One region of the Streptomyces sp. NPDC052687 genome, then DNA from elsewhere that is predicted to be linked to it. Evidence: riboswitches for the same ligand, from Rfam matches in the RefSeq annotation. Region 1 holds a riboswitch; each other region holds the start of a gene.

The links. Region 1 has a riboswitch for cyclic di-AMP ahead of AB0K92_RS01535 (NlpC/P60 family protein). Riboswitches for the same ligand answer to the same signal wherever they lie in the genome.
Positions count from the first base shown of each region.
Region 2: linked by a shared signal. The riboswitch ahead of AB0K92_RS22665 (peptidoglycan DD-metalloendopeptidase family protein) and the one ahead of AB0K92_RS01535 (NlpC/P60 family protein) in region 1 are both predicted to bind cyclic di-AMP.
Region 3: linked by a shared signal. The riboswitch ahead of AB0K92_RS31480 (M23 family metallopeptidase) and the one ahead of AB0K92_RS01535 (NlpC/P60 family protein) in region 1 are both predicted to bind cyclic di-AMP.
Region 4: linked by a shared signal. The riboswitch ahead of AB0K92_RS13115 (M23 family metallopeptidase) and the one ahead of AB0K92_RS01535 (NlpC/P60 family protein) in region 1 are both predicted to bind cyclic di-AMP.

Region 1 is NZ_JBFATR010000001.1:305,825-310,028, forward strand. It holds gene AB0K92_RS01525 (NlpC/P60 family protein) at 1-83, opposite strand, end outside; gene AB0K92_RS01530 (hypothetical protein) at 511-864, shown strand; gene AB0K92_RS01535 (NlpC/P60 family protein) at 953-2,146, opposite strand; cyclic di-AMP (ydaO/yuaA leader) riboswitch at 2,154-2,321, opposite strand; gene pcrA (DNA helicase PcrA) at 2,595-4,204, shown strand, end outside.
Region 2 is NZ_JBFATR010000030.1:72,351-76,554, reverse strand. It holds gene AB0K92_RS22670 (DUF6250 domain-containing protein) at 1-575, opposite strand, end outside; gene AB0K92_RS22665 (peptidoglycan DD-metalloendopeptidase family protein) at 776-1,786, opposite strand; cyclic di-AMP (ydaO/yuaA leader) riboswitch at 1,791-1,987, opposite strand; gene AB0K92_RS22660 (alpha-galactosidase) at 2,259-4,204, opposite strand, start outside.
Region 3 is NZ_JBFATR010000068.1:19,986-24,189, reverse strand. It holds gene AB0K92_RS31490 (dihydrofolate reductase family protein) at 1-1,023, opposite strand, end outside; tRNA gene AB0K92_RS31485 (tRNA-Met) at 1,124-1,197, shown strand; cyclic di-AMP (ydaO/yuaA leader) riboswitch at 1,560-1,739, shown strand; gene AB0K92_RS31480 (M23 family metallopeptidase) at 1,751-2,794, shown strand; gene AB0K92_RS31475 (PrsW family intramembrane metalloprotease) at 2,919-4,204, opposite strand, start outside.
Region 4 is NZ_JBFATR010000011.1:114,877-119,080, forward strand. It holds gene AB0K92_RS13105 (pitrilysin family protein) at 1-697, shown strand, start outside; gene AB0K92_RS13110 (pitrilysin family protein) at 694-2,082, shown strand; cyclic di-AMP (ydaO/yuaA leader) riboswitch at 2,308-2,474, shown strand; gene AB0K92_RS13115 (M23 family metallopeptidase) at 2,487-3,251, shown strand; gene AB0K92_RS13120 (GntR family transcriptional regulator) at 3,438-4,133, shown strand.

The DNA of each region.
Region 1 (4,204 bases):
GCGCCCGCGAGGGCGAGGGTTGCCGCCGTACGGGCTCGATGGCCCCCGGCCGAGCGATGCCGGGGCTTGCGGTGAGCTGCCACGTGGACTGCACGTCCTTTCCTGCGGCCGGGCGGTCCGGCGGCGGTGTCGCACAGGGGAGCGGGACCGCCGCCGGACCTTCTCGGCGGAGACGTCCGGCTGCCGCCCTGGGCCTGGGCGGCGGTGGGGAGCCGGACATCTGAGGGAGGACGCTAGGCCGGGATATGCCGGAGAGGTCACGAGAAGTACGGAAGTGACGCGAGCGGGCCGTCGGGTGACCGTATGTGACCGTGACGTTTCTTCGGAATGGTCGAGGTGACGCAGCGTGCTGACCGAAGGGGCGATTCCGGGACCGGCGTACGGGACGGGATGCTATGGCGCATATATGCGCCGCCCCCGCGTCACTCCCCGTACGCGCTCATGCCCGCCGTCGGCCAGGGACGGGCCGGTGTCGGGCGGCGGGGGACGGCCTCGTTAGGCTCCGGCCCCATGGACGTACTCATCCATCTCTTCGTCGGCCTGCACATCATCGGCATCGCCTCGCTCCTCGGCGGCTTCCTCACCCAGATGAAGGCGATGGGCCAGGGCACCGCCCGCTTCGTCCCGGCGATGCTGCACGGCGCGCTGACCATGCTGGTCACCGGCGTGATCCTGGTCGGTCTCAACCAGGCCGACGACCAGACGGTCGACAACATCAAGATCGGCGTGAAGCTGGCCCTGCTGATCGTGATCCTCGGCCTGGTCTACGTGAAGCGGGACGAGGAGCGGGTGGACAAGGGCCTCTTCGGCCTCGTGGGGCTGCTGACCACGGCGAACATCTTCATCGCGGTCCTCTGGACCTGAGCCGCCGCGCCCCGCGCCCGCGGCCCCCGCGGACCTCGGCGCCCCCGGACCACCCGCCCCGCGTCGCCCCCGGACCACCCGCCCCGCGTCAGGCCGGCCGCACCACGCTGTGGATCGACGACTCGCCGTCGTAGTACACCGACTCCTCCCGCACGTACGTCCCGGGCTTCGGCGCGTGGATCATCATCCCGTTGCCGATGTAGATGCCGACGTGGGTGACGTCGTCGTAGAAGAAGACGAGGTCACCGGGGAGGGCGGCGGACAGGGGGACCGTGGTGCCGGCGTTCACCTGGTCGTAGGTGGTGCGCGGCAGGGTGACGCCGGCGGCCTTCCACGCGGCCTGGGTGAGGCCGGAGCAGTCGTAGGAGCCCGGCCCGGTGGCGCCCCAGACGTACGGCTTGCCGATCTGGGCGCGGGCGAAGGCGATCGCCTTCTCGGCCTTGGCGGTGTACGTCGCGCCGGCGGCCGGGACGGAGGTCTCGCCGGCGGAGGCGGAGGGGGAGGACGAGGCGCCGCCCGTCTCCTCCCGCGGGGCCGGCACCGCCTCCCGCTCCTCCTGCTCCTGCAGCCGCTGCTCCTCCGCCTGCTGCCGGGCCAGCTCCGCGGCCTTGCGCGCCGCCTCCTCCCGCTCGCGCTGCTCGATCGCGGCGAGCCGGGCCTTCTCCTCGGCGGTCAGCCGCGAAAGCATCTCCCGCGCGGTGGCGAGTTTCTTCTGGACGGTGGCCTTGGCCGTCTTCAGGCCGGCCTGTGACTCGGTGAGCGTCTGGAGGCTCTCGGCGGCCTCCTGGCGCTTCTTCATCGTCTCGGACTGCTGCGCGAAGTAGTCGTCGACCGATTCCTTCTGCCGGCTGGTGAGCCGGTCCATCAGGTGGGTGCGGTCGAAGTAGTCCTGCGGGGAGTCCGCGAGCAGCAGGGTCGCGACGCCGGGCGCGGCGGCGCCGGTGCGGTACTGGGCCGCGGCGTAGGAGCCCAGCTCCTCGCGGGCCTCGTTGAGCTTCTGCGCCCGCTGGGCGACGTCGTCCAGGAGGGTGTCGACCCGCTTGCGCTGCTTCGCGGTCTTCTCCTTGGCCGCGTTGTACTTCTCGGTCGCCGACTCCGCCTGGCGGTAGAGCTCGTCGACCTTCTTCTCGACCTCCTCCAGGCTCGGCTTCTCGTCGGCGGACGGGGCGGCGTCGGCGGTCTGCGACAGCAGGGCCACGGAGGTGAGGGCCGCGGTGGCGAGGGCGGGGGTGCGTATGCCGGCCACGCGCGGGGTGGGACGGGACTTGCGGTGCGACGCCAAGGGAGGCGACTCCTTCCATGGGCCGCCTACCGGGTTAGCTGTCGGGTTCGGGCGGGTCGTGAGGAAGGGTTGCCCTACAGCCCGTCCCGAAGGGGAGGGCCGATTCACCCCAGAGTCTGTTGGGTCCCCGGCTCCGGCCGCTGTGCGGGCGCGCCGGACTCGGCGGAGGCCGCGCGGCCCGGCGACGTTCGCCGGTAGGAGGTCGTACGGCCTGCGCGGAACGGTAGCCAACTCGTGTGCCTGCTGTGAAGGTTGGTGGGTGATATGCCCGATACATTTCCGTGACCTTTCCGACAGCGCCCCCCGGCGGTCCCTCAGCGGCCCCTCAGCGCTCCCTGCGCGTCGCTCGCCGTCGCCGAGCCTGCGCGGCGCGTGGCGGCCGGCGGCCGGTGTGATGTTCTGCGGGCGGCCCTCGGTTGTCAGTGGGGCGCCCTAGACTCGGAGAGCGATGAGCAGCCTCTTTGACGACAGCTTCCTGGCGGACCTCCAGGCCCCTCGCGGGCACGAGGAGGAACCCCCGCCGCCGCCCGAGGGCGATCACGTTCCGGAGTCGATCCCGGACGATCTGTTCGGCGGGAAGTTCGACGTGCCGCCGGACCGATGGGGCTCCCCCCGCTCGGGCGGAGCCGAGAGCGGGGGAGGCTACTACCGGGACGGCGCCCCCCGCCCGGTGGTCGACTCGGCCGCCCTCCTGGAGGGGCTGAACGACAACCAGCGCGCCGCGGTCGTCCACTCCGGCTCCCCCCTGCTCATCGTGGCCGGCGCCGGCTCCGGCAAGACCCGCGTGCTCACCCACCGCATCGCCTACCTGCTGGCCGAGCGGGGCGTGCACCCGGGCCAGATCCTCGCGATCACCTTCACCAACAAGGCCGCGGGCGAGATGAAGGAGCGCGTGGAGCAGCTGGTGGGCCCGCGCGCGAACGCGATGTGGGTGATGACCTTCCACAGCGCGTGCGTGCGCATCCTGCGCCGCGAGTCCAAGAGGCTCGGCTTCACCTCGTCGTTCTCGATCTACGACGCCGCCGACTCCAAGCGCCTGATGGCCCTGGTCTGCCGCGACCTGGACCTGGACCCCAAGCGCTTCCCGCCCAAGTCCTTCAGCGCCAAGATCAGCAACCTGAAGAACGAGCTGATCGACGAGGAGGACTTCGCCGCGCAGGCCTCCGACGGCTTCGAGAAGACCCTCGCGCAGGCCTACGCCCTCTACCAGTCGCGGCTGCGCGAGGCGAACGCCCTCGACTTCGACGACCTGATCATGACGACGGTCAACCTGCTGCGCGCCTTCCCCGACGTGGCCGAGCACTACCGCCGCCGCTTCCGCCACGTCCTGGTCGACGAGTACCAGGACACCAACCACGCGCAGTACGCCCTGGTCCGCGAGCTGGTCGGCACCTTTGAGCACCCGGTGGACGTGCCGCCCGAGGCCGAGGTCCCGCCCGCCGAGCTGTGCGTCGTCGGTGACGCCGACCAGTCGATCTACGCCTTCCGCGGCGCGACCATCCGCAACATCCTCCAGTTCGAGGAGGACTACCCGGACGCGACGACGATCCTGCTGGAGCAGAACTACCGCTCCACCCAGACGATCCTGTCCGCCGCCAACGCGGTCATCGAGCGCAACGAGTCCCGCCGCCCGAAGAACCTGTGGACCAACGCCGGCCAGGGCGCCCGGATCACCGGGTACGTCGCGGACACCGAGCACGACGAGGCCCAGTTCGTCGCCGACGAGATAGACCGCCTCACTGACGCGGGCGAGGCGAAGGCCGGCGACGTCGCCGTCTTCTACCGCACCAACGCCCAGTCCCGTGTCTTCGAAGAGGTCTTCATCCGCGTCGGCCTGCCCTACAAGGTCGTCGGCGGCGTCCGCTTCTACGAGCGCAAGGAGGTCCGGGACGTCCTGGCCTACCTGCGCGTCCTCGCCAACCCCGAGGACTCGGTCCCGCTGCGCCGCATCCTGAACGTGCCCAAGCGCGGCATCGGGGAGCGCGCGGAAGCGATGATCGACGCGCTCTCCCAGCGCGAGAAGATCAGCTTTCCGCAGGCGCTCAAGCGCGTCGACGA
Region 2 (4,204 bases), on a different contig from region 1:
CCGTTGGGCACGAGCAGCGGCTCGGTGTAGTCGAACACGAGCGGCCGGACACCGGCCTCGCCGATGTACCGGCGCAGCCGCGTGGTGGTGTTGTGGTTGGCGCCGTATCCCGCGTAGTACGTCGTCAGGTGGTCGTACTCCGTCAGGGCCCCGCCGCGCGGGGTGGCGAACAGGTCGTGCGGGGAGCGGACGTCCGTGGCGTTCCAGAAGTTGTTCAGGTCCGAGACACGGTCGTTGGGGCCGCCGGCCGCGACCGGGGTGGCGGTGTACGCCAGGACGTACGGCCCTTGGAGCCTCTGCCGGAACCACACCGTGGCCCCGCTGGGCACATCGATGTCCAGTACGCCGCGGGAGGCCGTGACCGTGCCGCCGTCCTGGAGTTCGGCGGCCCACTTACCGAGGCCGTGGCGGAAGTCGTCGCGGGCGATGAGCCGGGGGCGGCGGCGGGGCGCGGCCTGCCCGGCGTGCGCGCTCGCATCCGTGGTCGCAGTCGTGGCCGCGCTCGGGGTCGGGGCGAGGGCCGCCAGGGCGGCGCCCGTGGCCAGGGTGGCGAAGGCTCTGCGTGTGGTGGTCACGGGGGACGGCTCCTCGACGGATGGAGAGCGCGGAGGGAAAGCGCGGATGCACAGCACCGGCAGAAAGCGCTTGCCACTGACGACGGTCACTCTGCCATGGACATACGGCCGCGCACACGCCGAAGGCCGGACCCGGGGTCGGGGTCCGGCCTTCGGCGGCGTGTGCGGCCGGGGTCAGGAACCGGCGCGGCAGGGAGTCGTCAGAGGGAGACGCCCTTCGAGCGGAGGTAGGCGACCGGGTCCACGTCCGAGCCGTAGTCCGGGGTGGTGCGGATCTCGAAGTGCAGGTGCGGGCCGGTCGAGTTGCCGGTCGAGCCGGAGAGGCCGACCTGCTGACCGGCGGTCACGGACTGGCCGGCCGACACCGACAGCGCGGACAGGTGGGCGTACTGGGCGTAGTAGCCGTCGGCGAGCTTGATGACGACCTGGTTGCCGTACGCGCCGGCCCAGCCGGCGGAGACGACGGTGCCCGCGCCGACGGCCTTGAGCGAGGTGCCGGTCGGGACGACGAAGTCGACGCCGGTGTGGTAGCCGCTGGACCACATGCTGCCCGCGACCTTGTAGGCGGTACCGATGCCGGCGCCCGCGACCGGAGCGGTGTGACCGCCGGCGACCGTGGCGGCCTGGGCGGCGGTGGAGGTCTGCGGGGAGGACGCCGCGGCCGGCTTGGCGGACTGCGACTGCGCCGACTCTGCCGTCTTCGCCGACTCGGCCGACTCGGACTTCTTCGAGGCGCCGGACGACTGCTGCGACGAGCCCTGGGAGGACTGCGACGGCTTGGACTGCTCGGCGGAGGAACTCTTCGGCGCGGAGGCGGCGGCCTTCTTGCCGAGGGTCAGCTTGAGGCCGGGGTGGATCAGCGACGGGTCCTCGCCGACGGTGGCGCGGTTGTCGGCGTAGAGCCGCTGCCAGCCGCCGTCGACCTTCTGGTCCTCGGCGATCTTCGAGAGGCAGTCACCGGACTTCACGGTGTAGATACGCACACCGGAGTTCTTCTCGGCGGACTTTTCCGCGGCCTTCTTCGCCGCGGACTGCTGCACGGACGCGACGGACCGGGTGGTGTCTTCCGCGGCGGTCTGCGGGGTGGCGGCATGGGCTGCGGCGGCCCCCATGAGGGGCAGCGCGAGCGCGGCTCCACCGGTGCCGGCGACGGCGATGGAACGGGTGAAGCGCTGGGTCTTCGGACGGCGGTGCTTACCCTTCGCGGGCATGGCGAATTCCTCTCCGGCGCCTGCGAGGTGAGCTGTCGGGTGCGGACTGGAGATGTCCGGCCGCGCCGAGACGCGGCTTTACCCCAAGCCTGTTCCGAGGACCGGAACAGGCGGTGAAAACCTGTGGGTCCCCCGCTCCTGCCGTGCACGGGTGGGTTTGCGCGGGCACCAGGCGGCGGCAGGATTCGGCGTTCCGCCTGGATCGGTGTGGAACGTAAGCGACCTGGACGCACGGGGACAAGCGAAAGGTTGCCCTCTGTCGCTTTTCGATCTCTTCCGCCCCGGAATTCACGGTCACACTCCGTCGATCACGGAGCCTTCCTTTTCCGTGAACACCCTTGAAAACCGGGAGAATTACGTGAACATGACGGGCGACTCACCGTCACGAATATGAGCCTCCTCACGTGACACCGCTCCAGAACTCTTTATTCCAGAGCGAGTTACGACTAAGGCTGCAATTCGGACAGATCGCTCAGATGCGACGGAGGCGGAGAACCGTCGCATCGAGGTCGCCTCGCAGTCCGAGGCGCACCCCGTGGTGCAGCAGCACGGCTCCCCGGTGCACTTCGCCCGTTTCACGGCATTCGTACGCCGCTGTCGGGTCGAGCCCGCGCAGCCGCAGCGCCGGTACGGGCTCCCCGTGGTGCTGGGACTGCAGCCAGGCGAGGACGACCGTCTCGTCGCCGAGGACGTACTGCACGGCGCTCAGCCCGCCACCCGGAGGCCGCAGGCGGTACAGGTCGCCGCGCTGGACCAGCGGCCGGATCTCCTTGTAGAGGTCCACCCAGCCGCGCGCCTCGGCCAGCTCCTCGTCGGTCCACCGGGTGAGGTCGCCGCCGATGCCGAGGACCCCGGCCATGGCGCTGACGAATCGGAATCTCAGGGAGCTGGTCCGGCCGTTGAGCTGGGTGTTGGGGCTGTCGGTGACCCAGGCGGCCATTACGCACGCGGGGTGGATCTGGCTGAAGCCGTGCTGGATGGCGAGCCGGTCGAGCGGGTCGGTGTTGTCGGAGGTCCACACCTGCTCGGTACGGCCGAGCACCCCGAGGTCGATCCGGCCGCCGCCGCCCGAGCAGGACTCGAAGGCGACGCCGGGATGGGCGGCGCGCAGCCGGTCCAGCAGGGCGTACAGCGCCCGTACGTGGTCGGCCCACAGACGCTGCGGGTAGGAATCGCCGGGCCAGCCGGCGTCCGTGAAGCAGCGGTTGAAGTCCCACTTCACATAGTCGACGGGGGCGCTGGAGAGCAGGGTGTGCAGCCGCTCCCACAGGTACTCCTGGACGTCCTCGCGCGCCAGGTTCAGTACGAGCTGATGGCGAAATTCCGTCCGCTTTCGTCCTGTCTGGTGCTGCACCCAGTCCGGGTGGGCGCGGTACAGCTCGCTGTCCGGGTTGACCATCTCCGGTTCGACCCAGATCCCGAACCGCATGCCGAGGGAGTGCACCTCGTCGGCGAGCGGGCCGAGGCCGGCCGGGAAGCGGTCCGGGTTGGGCGTCCAGTCGCCGAGGCCCGCGCGGTCGCTGGTGCGGGCGCCGAACCAGCCGTCGTCGACGACGAACAGCTCGACGCCGAGGCGGGCGGCCCGCCGGGCGAGCGCGCGCTGGCGCTCCTCGGAGATGTCGAAGCCCGTCGCCTCCCAGGAGTTGAACAGCACCGGCCGGTCCCGGTCCGCGCCCGGGACGATATGGGTGCGCTGATAGGCGTGCCAGGCGCGGCTCGCGCCGCCGAAGCCCTCGTCGCTCCACAGCCCGGCGAAGACGGGCGTGGTGAAGGACTCCCCCGCGGTCAGCCGCGCCAGCCCCGAGTCGTCGTGCCCGGCGCCGCCGGTGATCTGCACGCGCGCGTCGGGCAGCCGGGCGACGGCGATCCGCCAGGAGCCGGACCAGCCCAGGGCGCAGCCGTAGACCTCGCCGCGCTCCTCGGTGGCGTCGGTGTCCGCGGCGACCCAGGGCAGGTGCTGGTGCCCGGTGTGACCGCGGCGGCTGCCGATGACGTGCTCGCCGTAGGTGAGCGGCGCGGCGGTCAGCCGGGACTCCGCGGCCCACCGGCCGTGCAGATGGGACAGCCGCCAGCCGTCGCGCTCGGGGAGCGTCCAGGTCGCGGAGTCGGCGCGCAGCAGCTCCGCCGCGGGACCCTCGTTGCGCAGCGTCACCCAGCGCTCGACGACGTCTCCGCGCATCCGGTAGTGCAGGGTGATCGTCAGTGCCGCGTCCCGGAACCGCAGCCGCAGCTCCTCGTCCGCGCTTCCCGCGTGGGCGATCTCGTGCGTCTCGAACGTCCACTCGGTGCCGCGGCGCTCGTCGGTGCGCACGGACAGGGCGGGGGGGACGAACCGGGGGCCGCCTTCGACCGGGTACTCCTCACGGCCGTCGAGCGCGGACTCGAACGGCCAGGCGTCCGGCAGCGGCCGGGCGGCGA
Region 3 (4,204 bases), on a different contig from region 1:
CGTGTCCGGCTCCCGCCATGCCGTGACGACCCTGCGGACACCGGCGTCCAGGATCAGACCTGCGCAGGGGCGGGGCCGGGAGGCGCGGCGCGTACAGGGCTCCAGGCTGCTGTAGACGGTCGCGGTGGGCAGCCGCGGGTCCGCCGGGTCGATCTTCGCCAGGGCCGCCTCCTCCGCGTGGACGACCGGGTCGTCGCCCTCGCGGGAGTGGCCGCGGGCGAGTTCCGTGCCGTCGGCGGCGACGACGATCGCGCCGACGCTGAAGGCGGTCGCGGAGGGCGGGCACTGCGCCGCCAGGGCGCAGGCCCGGGCCAGCCAGTGGTGGTCGGCGGCCACCGCGGTCGTGCCGGTGCCGGGGGCGGTCGGCTGGTAGCGCATCAGGACCACGTCACCGACCGGGCGGGTCTCCACCAGGCGCAGCCGGCCCGGCTGGTAGGGGCCGGGGCCGAACAGGCGGGGGGCGTCCGGGTCGCCGACGAAGAGGGGCGCCAGGGCGAGCTGGAGTTCGTCGGCCAGACCCAGTCGGAGAAGCTGGGTGTGGACCGTGCCGCCGCCCTCGACCATCAGCTGCCGTACGCCGCGCAGGTCGTGCAGATGCTCCAGGACGGTGCGCCAGTCCCAGGCCCCGGCGAGCGGCACCACCGCCGCGGTGTCCGCGATGCCCGACGCCCGCAGGCGGCCGGCGCCCTCGGGGGTCGTGTAGACGACCTTCTCGCCGCCGGTGTGCCAGAACCGCGCCCCGGGGTCGAGGTCGCCGGTGGCGCTGACCGTGACCTTCAGCGGGTACTCCGGTTTCCCGGCCGCCGTCCGGGCCGCGCGGCGCTCGGGGGAGTTCACCAGCAGCCGCGGGTTGTCGGCGCGGATCGTGCCGGCGCCCACCAGAATCGCGTCGACGGACGCCCGCACCTCGTCGACCCGGTCGAAGTCGGCCGGGCCGGACAGCAGCAGCCGCTCGGGGCCGGTGTCGTCCAGGAAGCCGTCCAGGGAGACGGCGGCGGAGAGCAGGACGTACGGGTAGGGCATCGGCGCACCCATCTGGAGACGGCGGAATCCCGGGTCGGTTCCCAGTGAAACTACCTCTGGCGCGAGGGGTCCCGCGCATGGCGTACACTGGTTTCACCGACGCGGGGTGGAGCAGCTCGGTAGCTCGCTGGGCTCATAACCCAGAGGTCGCAGGTTCAAATCCTGTCCCCGCTACTGAAGGCTCAGGGCCGGAATCCGGAAACGGGTTCCGGCCCTGAGTGTTTTCCACCCCTTCCGGGGGCTGCGCGTTGCCCGCGTTGCCCGCCGCATGGCCGAAGACGCACGGCGTCCCGGATTGTCACCACCAGTGAGTGACCGACCCCACTGCGCATAACATCTGAGTCACCATCAAAAACGCGAACGCTGCTGAAGCGTTTGAGAGTCGAGGTCAACTCGCCCGTTTTTAGCCGCTCCTGGGCGCTACGTCCGCCCGGCGAACCGTAATGATCAAGCGGAACGGCTTGGAAATCACCCCCTGGTTCTATTAACGTCCGATAACGCAGCGCGGTCGTCCCAGCCGTCACAAGAGGCGGCTCCGTGCGCACGCGCCGAATCCCGTGAGGGAACCGGGGAACCACCATTTTGGGGTGAATCGGGCGTAAGGGGTCGGGTCCACAGCGGCTGAAACCGCGCAGGGCACGGCTGGTTTACGCGCGTAGGAGACCTTCCTGCTCCGAACCCGTCAGCTAACCCGGTAGGCGAGAAGGAAGGAAAGGAGTACGCCCACGTGGCGTCCAACCGGCCTGCCCCCGAGGCCCCGTTCGTGCCTGGCCAGCGCACCGCCGACCCCGCCGACACCTTCGTGTACGGCGATCAGCGCACCGACGAGGGCCCGTGGGAGGAGTGGAACCCGACTGCGGAATCCATTCGCCCCGTACGCGGCCGGCATCGCGTCACCAAGCAGCGCGGCGGACTCGCCCGCAGCTCCACCGTGCTGGGCGTCGGTGTCATAGCCGCCGTCGGCGCGGGCGGCATGGCCACCGCGCAGACCGGCAAGCCGCCGGTCTCCATCTCCATGCCCGACCTGCCGAACGTCGGCTCGCTCATCTCCGACGACACCGAGGCCGAGGCCCCGGAAGTCGCCGCCACCCCGCTCAGCGGCATCGGCGTCACCGCCGCCGACTCCGGGCAGGGCACCACCGACGCCGGCGAGGCGCTGCGCGCCCGCATCATGGCGCAGGCCGAGCAGCAGCAGGACCAGGTCGAGTCCAAGGCCGCCGCCGAGGCGCTGGCCGCCGCCGAGAAGGAGGCCGCCGAGGCCGCCGCCAAGGCGGAGAAGGAGGCCGAGGCCAAGGCGGCCGCCGCGAAGAAGGCCGCCGAGGAGGAGGCCCGCAAGAAGGCCGAGGCGGAGCGCCTGGCCGAGCTGGCCAAGCAGTACACGCTGCCGACCTCGTCGTACGTCCTCACCGCGAGCTACGGCCAGGCCGGCGCCATGTGGTCCTCCGGCTACCACACCGGCCTCGACTTCGCCGCGCCCACCGGCACCCTCATCAAGGCCGTCCACTCCGGCACCATCACGGAGGCCGGCTGGGACGGGCCGTACGGCTACAAGACCGTCCTCACCCTGGAGGACGGCACCGAGATCCTCTACGCCCACCAGTCGTCGATCGGCGTCAGCGTGGGCCAGAAGGTCACCACGGGCGAGGTCATCGGCCGCGTGGGCGCCACGGGCAACGTCAGCGGCGCGCATCTGCACATGGAGGTCCACACCGCCGCCGGCGGCGCGCTGGACCCGATGGCCTGGCTGCGGAGCAAGGGCCTCACCCCCTGACGCACCCGCCGAGCCGGCGCGCTCGCCCCTCTCTTCCGCTTCTCTTCTTTCTTCTCCCGGTCCCCGGCGGTCCTGACGGCGCCCCCCCGACGTCAGGGCTGCCGGTCAACGGGCCGCCGCCCGGTCACGTCCGGTACGGGTTGTAGGCCGGATACGGCGCCTGGTACGCGGTCTGCGGCGTCCGCTGCACGGGGTGCGGCGGACGGAACCCCGGGTACGGCGGCCGGTACGCCGGGTACGCCGGGTACGGCGCCCCGGGGCCCGGCTGCGTCGGCCACGGCATCATCACCGGCACCGGCGACGCCGTCATCCGCGCCGCGTACTCCAGGGCCGGACGGGCGGCCTCCCGGCGGCGCCACAGCTCGTGCAGCAGCTCCCGCTCCCGCAAGACGAAGTCCGCACCGGCCCGGCCGCGCCGCCCCCGGTGCCGCAGGAACGCCAGCGACGTCGCGTACGCCTCGTACTCTGCGACCGCGCGGGCCGCCGGTTTGCCGAGGTGGTGCCGGGCGTGGTCGCGGGCCAGCCGGCGGGCCCGCATCGAGCCGAGCGCGAACGGCTCCGCCGGGCCCAGCCAGCCGGCGGCCACGTACGCGGGCAGCTCCTCGCGGACGGTGCGCAGCTCCCGCTGCCGGGTCCAGATCACCAGCCAGGTCAGCAGCCCGAACGCGGGCACCATGAACGCGGCGTACACCGCGAGGAACGCGAAGCCGCCGAAGCTCGCGGAGCCGTTCCACAGCGCGTGCATGCCCATCGCGAGCAGCAGGCCGCACGGCGGCAGCAGCAGGCGGCGCGTCCGCTGCCGGGGCCCGGACAGGGCGGCGATGCCGAAGCCGATGCCGGTGAAGACGGTGAACAGGGGGTGCGCGAACGGGGACATCACGATGCGCACGAAGAAGGTGGCGGCGGTGACGGAGGCGATGCCGCTGTCGCCCTGCATCTGGTCGGTGCCGAAGGCGGTGCCGAGGTAGAGGATGTTCTCGGTGAACGCGAAGCCGGTCGCGGTCACCCCGGCTATGACCACGCCGTCGACGATTCCCGTGAAGTCCCGCCTGCGGAAGAGGAAGAGCAGCAGGATCGCGGCCGCCTTGGCGGACTCCTCCACGACCGGCGCTATGACGGTGGCCCCGAGGGTGTCCGCGCCGGCCGGGTCGGCGGTCGCCGTGGCTATCCACTGGGTCGCGAAGCTGTTGGCGACGATCGCGATCAGCGCCGCGGCGCAGGCCCCCCAGGCGAACGCGAAGACCAAATTCCGCCAGGGGCCCGGCTCCACCCGGTCCAGCCAGCGGAAGGCGGCGACGAGCAGCGGGACGGGCAGGACCGCCAGGCCCAGACCCACCAGGAACCCCTCGGTGCCGGTCTCCTCGCGCACCAGGGCGAGGATGACGAGCCCGGACAGCGCGAGCAGGGTGA
Region 4 (4,204 bases), on a different contig from region 1:
CAAGCCCGCCCCGCGTGACGGCACGCTGCCCGACATCATCGGTGAGCAGCTGCGCGAGGTCGTCGAGGAGGAGGTCCCCGCGCGCGCCCTGATGGCCGCCTACCGGCTCCCGCACGACGGCACGCGCGCGTGCGACGCGGCCGACCTGGCGCTGACCATCCTCGGCGGCGGCGAGTCCTCCCGCCTGTACAACCGGCTGGTCCGCCGGGACCGTACGGCCGTCGCGGCCGGCTTCGGACTGCTCCGGCTGGCCGGGGCACCCTCCCTGGGCTGGCTGGACGTGAAGACCTCCGGCGACGTGGAGGTGCCGGTCATCGAGACCGCCATCGACGAGGAGCTGGCCCGGTTCGCCGAGGAGGGCCCCACCGCCGAGGAGATGGAGCGCGCCCAGGCCCAGTTGGAGCGCGAGTGGCTGGACCGGCTCGGCACGGTCGCCGGCCGCGCCGACGAACTGTGCCGGTACGCCGTGCTGTTCGGCGACCCGCAGCTCGCCCTCACCGCCGTGCAGCGGGTGCTGGAGGTGACGCCCGAGGAGGTCCAGGAGATCGCCAAGGCCCGCCTGCGGCCCGACAACCGCGCGGTGCTCGTCTACGAGCCGATCACCCCAGAACAGCCCGAGGAAGTCGAGGGCACCGAGGACCCGGAATCCGCGGCGACCGTGGAAGCCGCCGACGCCACCGAGGAGGCGGCCAAGTGACCGAGCTGACCACCATGGACTTCCACCCCCAGCCGCAGCCGGGCGAGGCCAGGCCGTGGGCGTTCCCGGCCCCCACGCGCGGGACCCTCGACAACGGCCTGACGGTGCTGCGCTGCCACCGCCCCGGTCAGAAGGTCGTCGCCGTCGAGGTCCTCCTCGACGCCCCGCTGGACGCCGAGCCCGCCGGCCTGGACGGCGTGGCCACGATCATGGCGCGTGCCTTCTCCGAGGGCACCGACAAGCACTCCGCCGAGGACTTCGCCGCCGAGCTGGAGCGCTGCGGTGCCACCCTCGACGCGCACGCCGACCACCCGGGCGTGCGGCTCAGCCTGGAGGTCCCGGCCTCCCGCCTGGCCAAGGGCCTCGGGCTGCTCGCCGACGCGCTGCGGGCGCCCGCCTTCGCCGAGAGCGAGGTCGAGCGGCTGGTGCGCAACCGCCTGGACGAGATCCCGCACGAGCTGGCCAATCCCTCCCGGCGGGCCGCCAAGGAGCTGTCCCGGCAGCTGTTCCCGGCGACCTCGCGCATGTCGCGCCCGCGCCAGGGCACCGAGGACACGGTCGCGAAGATCGACTCGGCGGCCGTGCGCTCCTTCTACGAGCGGCACGTCCGCCCGGCCACGGCCACCGCCGTGGTGGTCGGCGACCTCACCGGCATCGACCTGGACGACCTGCTGGGCGACACCCTCGGCTCCTGGACCGGCACGCCCGGCGAGCCCCGGCCGGTGCCGCCGGTGACCGCCGACGACACCGGGCGCGTGGTCATCGTCGACCGCCCCGGCGCCGTCCAGACGCAGCTGCTCATCGGCCGTATCGGCCCCGACCGGCACGACCGCGTGTGGCCCGCGCAGGTGCTCGGCACGTACTGCCTCGGCGGCACCCTCACCTCCCGCCTGGACCGCGTGCTGCGCGAGGAGAAGGGCTACACCTACGGCGTGCGGGCGTTCGGCCAGGTGCTGCGGTCCGCGCCGGACGGCACGGGCGCCTCGATGCTCGCCATCAGCGGCTCGGTGGACACCCCGAACACCGGCCCGGCCCTCAAAGACCTCTGGACGGTGCTGCGCACGCTCGCCGCGGAGGGCCTGACCGACGCCGAGCGGGACGTCGCCGTGCAGAACCTGGTCGGTGTGGCGCCGCTGAAGTACGAGACGGCGGCGGCCGTCGCGAGCACGCTGGCCGACCAGGTCGAGCAGCACCTGCCCGACGACTACCAGGCGACGCTGTACCGCCAGCTGGCCGCGACCGGCACCGTCGAGGCCACCGCCGCGGTCGTCAACGCCTTCCCGGTGGACCGTCTGGTGACCGTCCTCGTCGGCGACGCGGCGCAGATCAAGGAGCCCGTGGAGGCCCTGGGCATCGGCGAAGTCACCGTCGTGACCGCCGAGTAGACGCCGCGGCGGCACACCCACGCCGAGCGCCGCGGCACATCCGCGCGGAGGGGCCCTGGTGACCGAAGCGTCACCAGGGCCCCTTGATGTCCGAATTGGGGCGGAGGTTGCCTGTCTGGCCTGTGGGATGCGCTACAAAACGCCGAATCGGTTTGGGCTTTGCAAGCCGGCCGTCTTAGCGTCGTCCGGGCTGTTCGTCAGGCAGTGCGCCGCACCCGCGGCACCGGACAGTCATCGCCGAGTCCCCGTACGGCGCGAGCCAGGGGAGCCGGGGACCCAACCACGCAGTCCCTGGGGTGAATCGGGCGCCCGCGCATCCGCGAGGGGGTCCGTAGGAGACCTTCCTGCTCCGAACCCGTCAGCTAACCCGGTAGGCGAGAGGGAAGGAAAGGACCAGCCACTTCATGGCGTTCACGCGCGCCACCGGGAGGCATCGCCGTCCCGGCCGGATGCAGCGCTCCACCGCCCGCGCGGCGGGAGTCGCGGCGCTCACCACCACCGGCGTCTTCGGCACCCTGGCGAGCCCGGCGCTCGCCGCCGGGCCCGAGCCCGAGCAGACCGGCCTGCTGCCGGTCCTCACCATCGGCGACGAGGTCGCCGACCAGATCGACGCCCAGGCCGCCGCGCAGCAGCAGGCCGCCGAGCGGGCCGCCGCCGAGCGCGCGGCCGAGGCCGCCGCGATCAAGCGCGCCGAGGAGGCCGCCCGCGAGGCCCGCGAGGAGAAGGAGCGCGCCGCCCGCGAGGCCGAGCGCAAGCGCCTGAACACCTTCGTGCCGCCGATCTCCGGCTCCTACGTCTCCACCGGCTACCAGGCCGGCAGCTCCCTGTGGTCCTCCGGCAGCCACACCGGCGTCGACTTCCACGCCGCGACCGGCACCTCCGTCCACGCCGTCGGCGCCGGCACGGTCGTCGAGGCCGGCTGGGGCGGGGCGTACGGCAACCAGGTGGTCATCCGGATGCACGACGGCACGTACACCCAGTACGCCCACCTGTCCTCGATCGCCGTCTCCGTCGGCCAGACCGTGACCCCGGGCCAGCAGATCGGCCTGTCCGGCGCCACCGGCAACGTCACCGGCCCGCATCTGCACTTCGAGGCCCGTACGAGCCCGGAGTACGGCTCGGACATCGACCCCGTCGCGTACCTGCGCGCGCACGGCGTGAACATCTGACCCAGCCCCGCGAAACGCTCCGAGCCCCGGCCCGCCCGCCGGGGCTTTCGGCGTTTCGGCCGCCCCCTTGTCCAAAAAATATCCATGGATTCCGACCCGCCGTCGGAAATTCCGCCTCATTGCCATAGAGTCGCTGAACACACGTCAATCGTCGACGTTTCACGGGGATTAAGGCGGAGGTCGGTCATGCGTATTCCGGCGCACTCGGTGTGCACGGCGATCCGGGACGACATCGTCGCGGGTGTCTACGAGCGCGGCAGCCGGCTCACCGAGGAACTGCTCGCCCGCCGCTACGGCGTCTCGCGCGTACCCGTCCGGGAGGCGCTGCGCACGCTGGAGGCCGAGGGTTTCGTCGTGACCCGGCGCCACGCGGGCGCGTGCGTCGCCGAACCGACCGAGCAGGAGGCCGCCGACCTGCTGGAGATGCGCCTGCTGCTGGAGCCGCTGGGCGCCTCCCGCGCGGCGCAGCGGCGCACCGAGGCCCACCTGAAGGTGCTGCGCGGCCTGGTCCGGCTGGGCCAGGAGCGCGCCCGCCGCGGCCACAGCGACGACCTGCGCTCCCTGGACGGCTGGTTCCACGAGACGCTGGCGCAGGCCTCCGGCAGCCCCGCGCTCACCTCGGCGCTGACCCAGCTGCGGCACAAGATCGCCTGGATGTACACGGTGGAGGCGCCGGCCGGCCCGGGGGAGGCGTGGGCGGAGCACGGGGCGATCGTCGACGCCGTCGCGCGCGGCGACAGCGAACGCGCGCGGGCGATCACCGCGCTGCACACCGAGCGCGCGAGCGCCGCGCACCGGCTGCGGTTCGGCCCGGGCGGCGAACGCCCGGAGCGTGTGAGGAATTCGCAACATGGCGTAAACATGTCGGGTCTGCGGCATTAACACGAGCGCCGTATACAAAGAACGGATATCCGGCGGGCGGGGTATTTTCCCTGCCCTTTTTCGGCATGCCG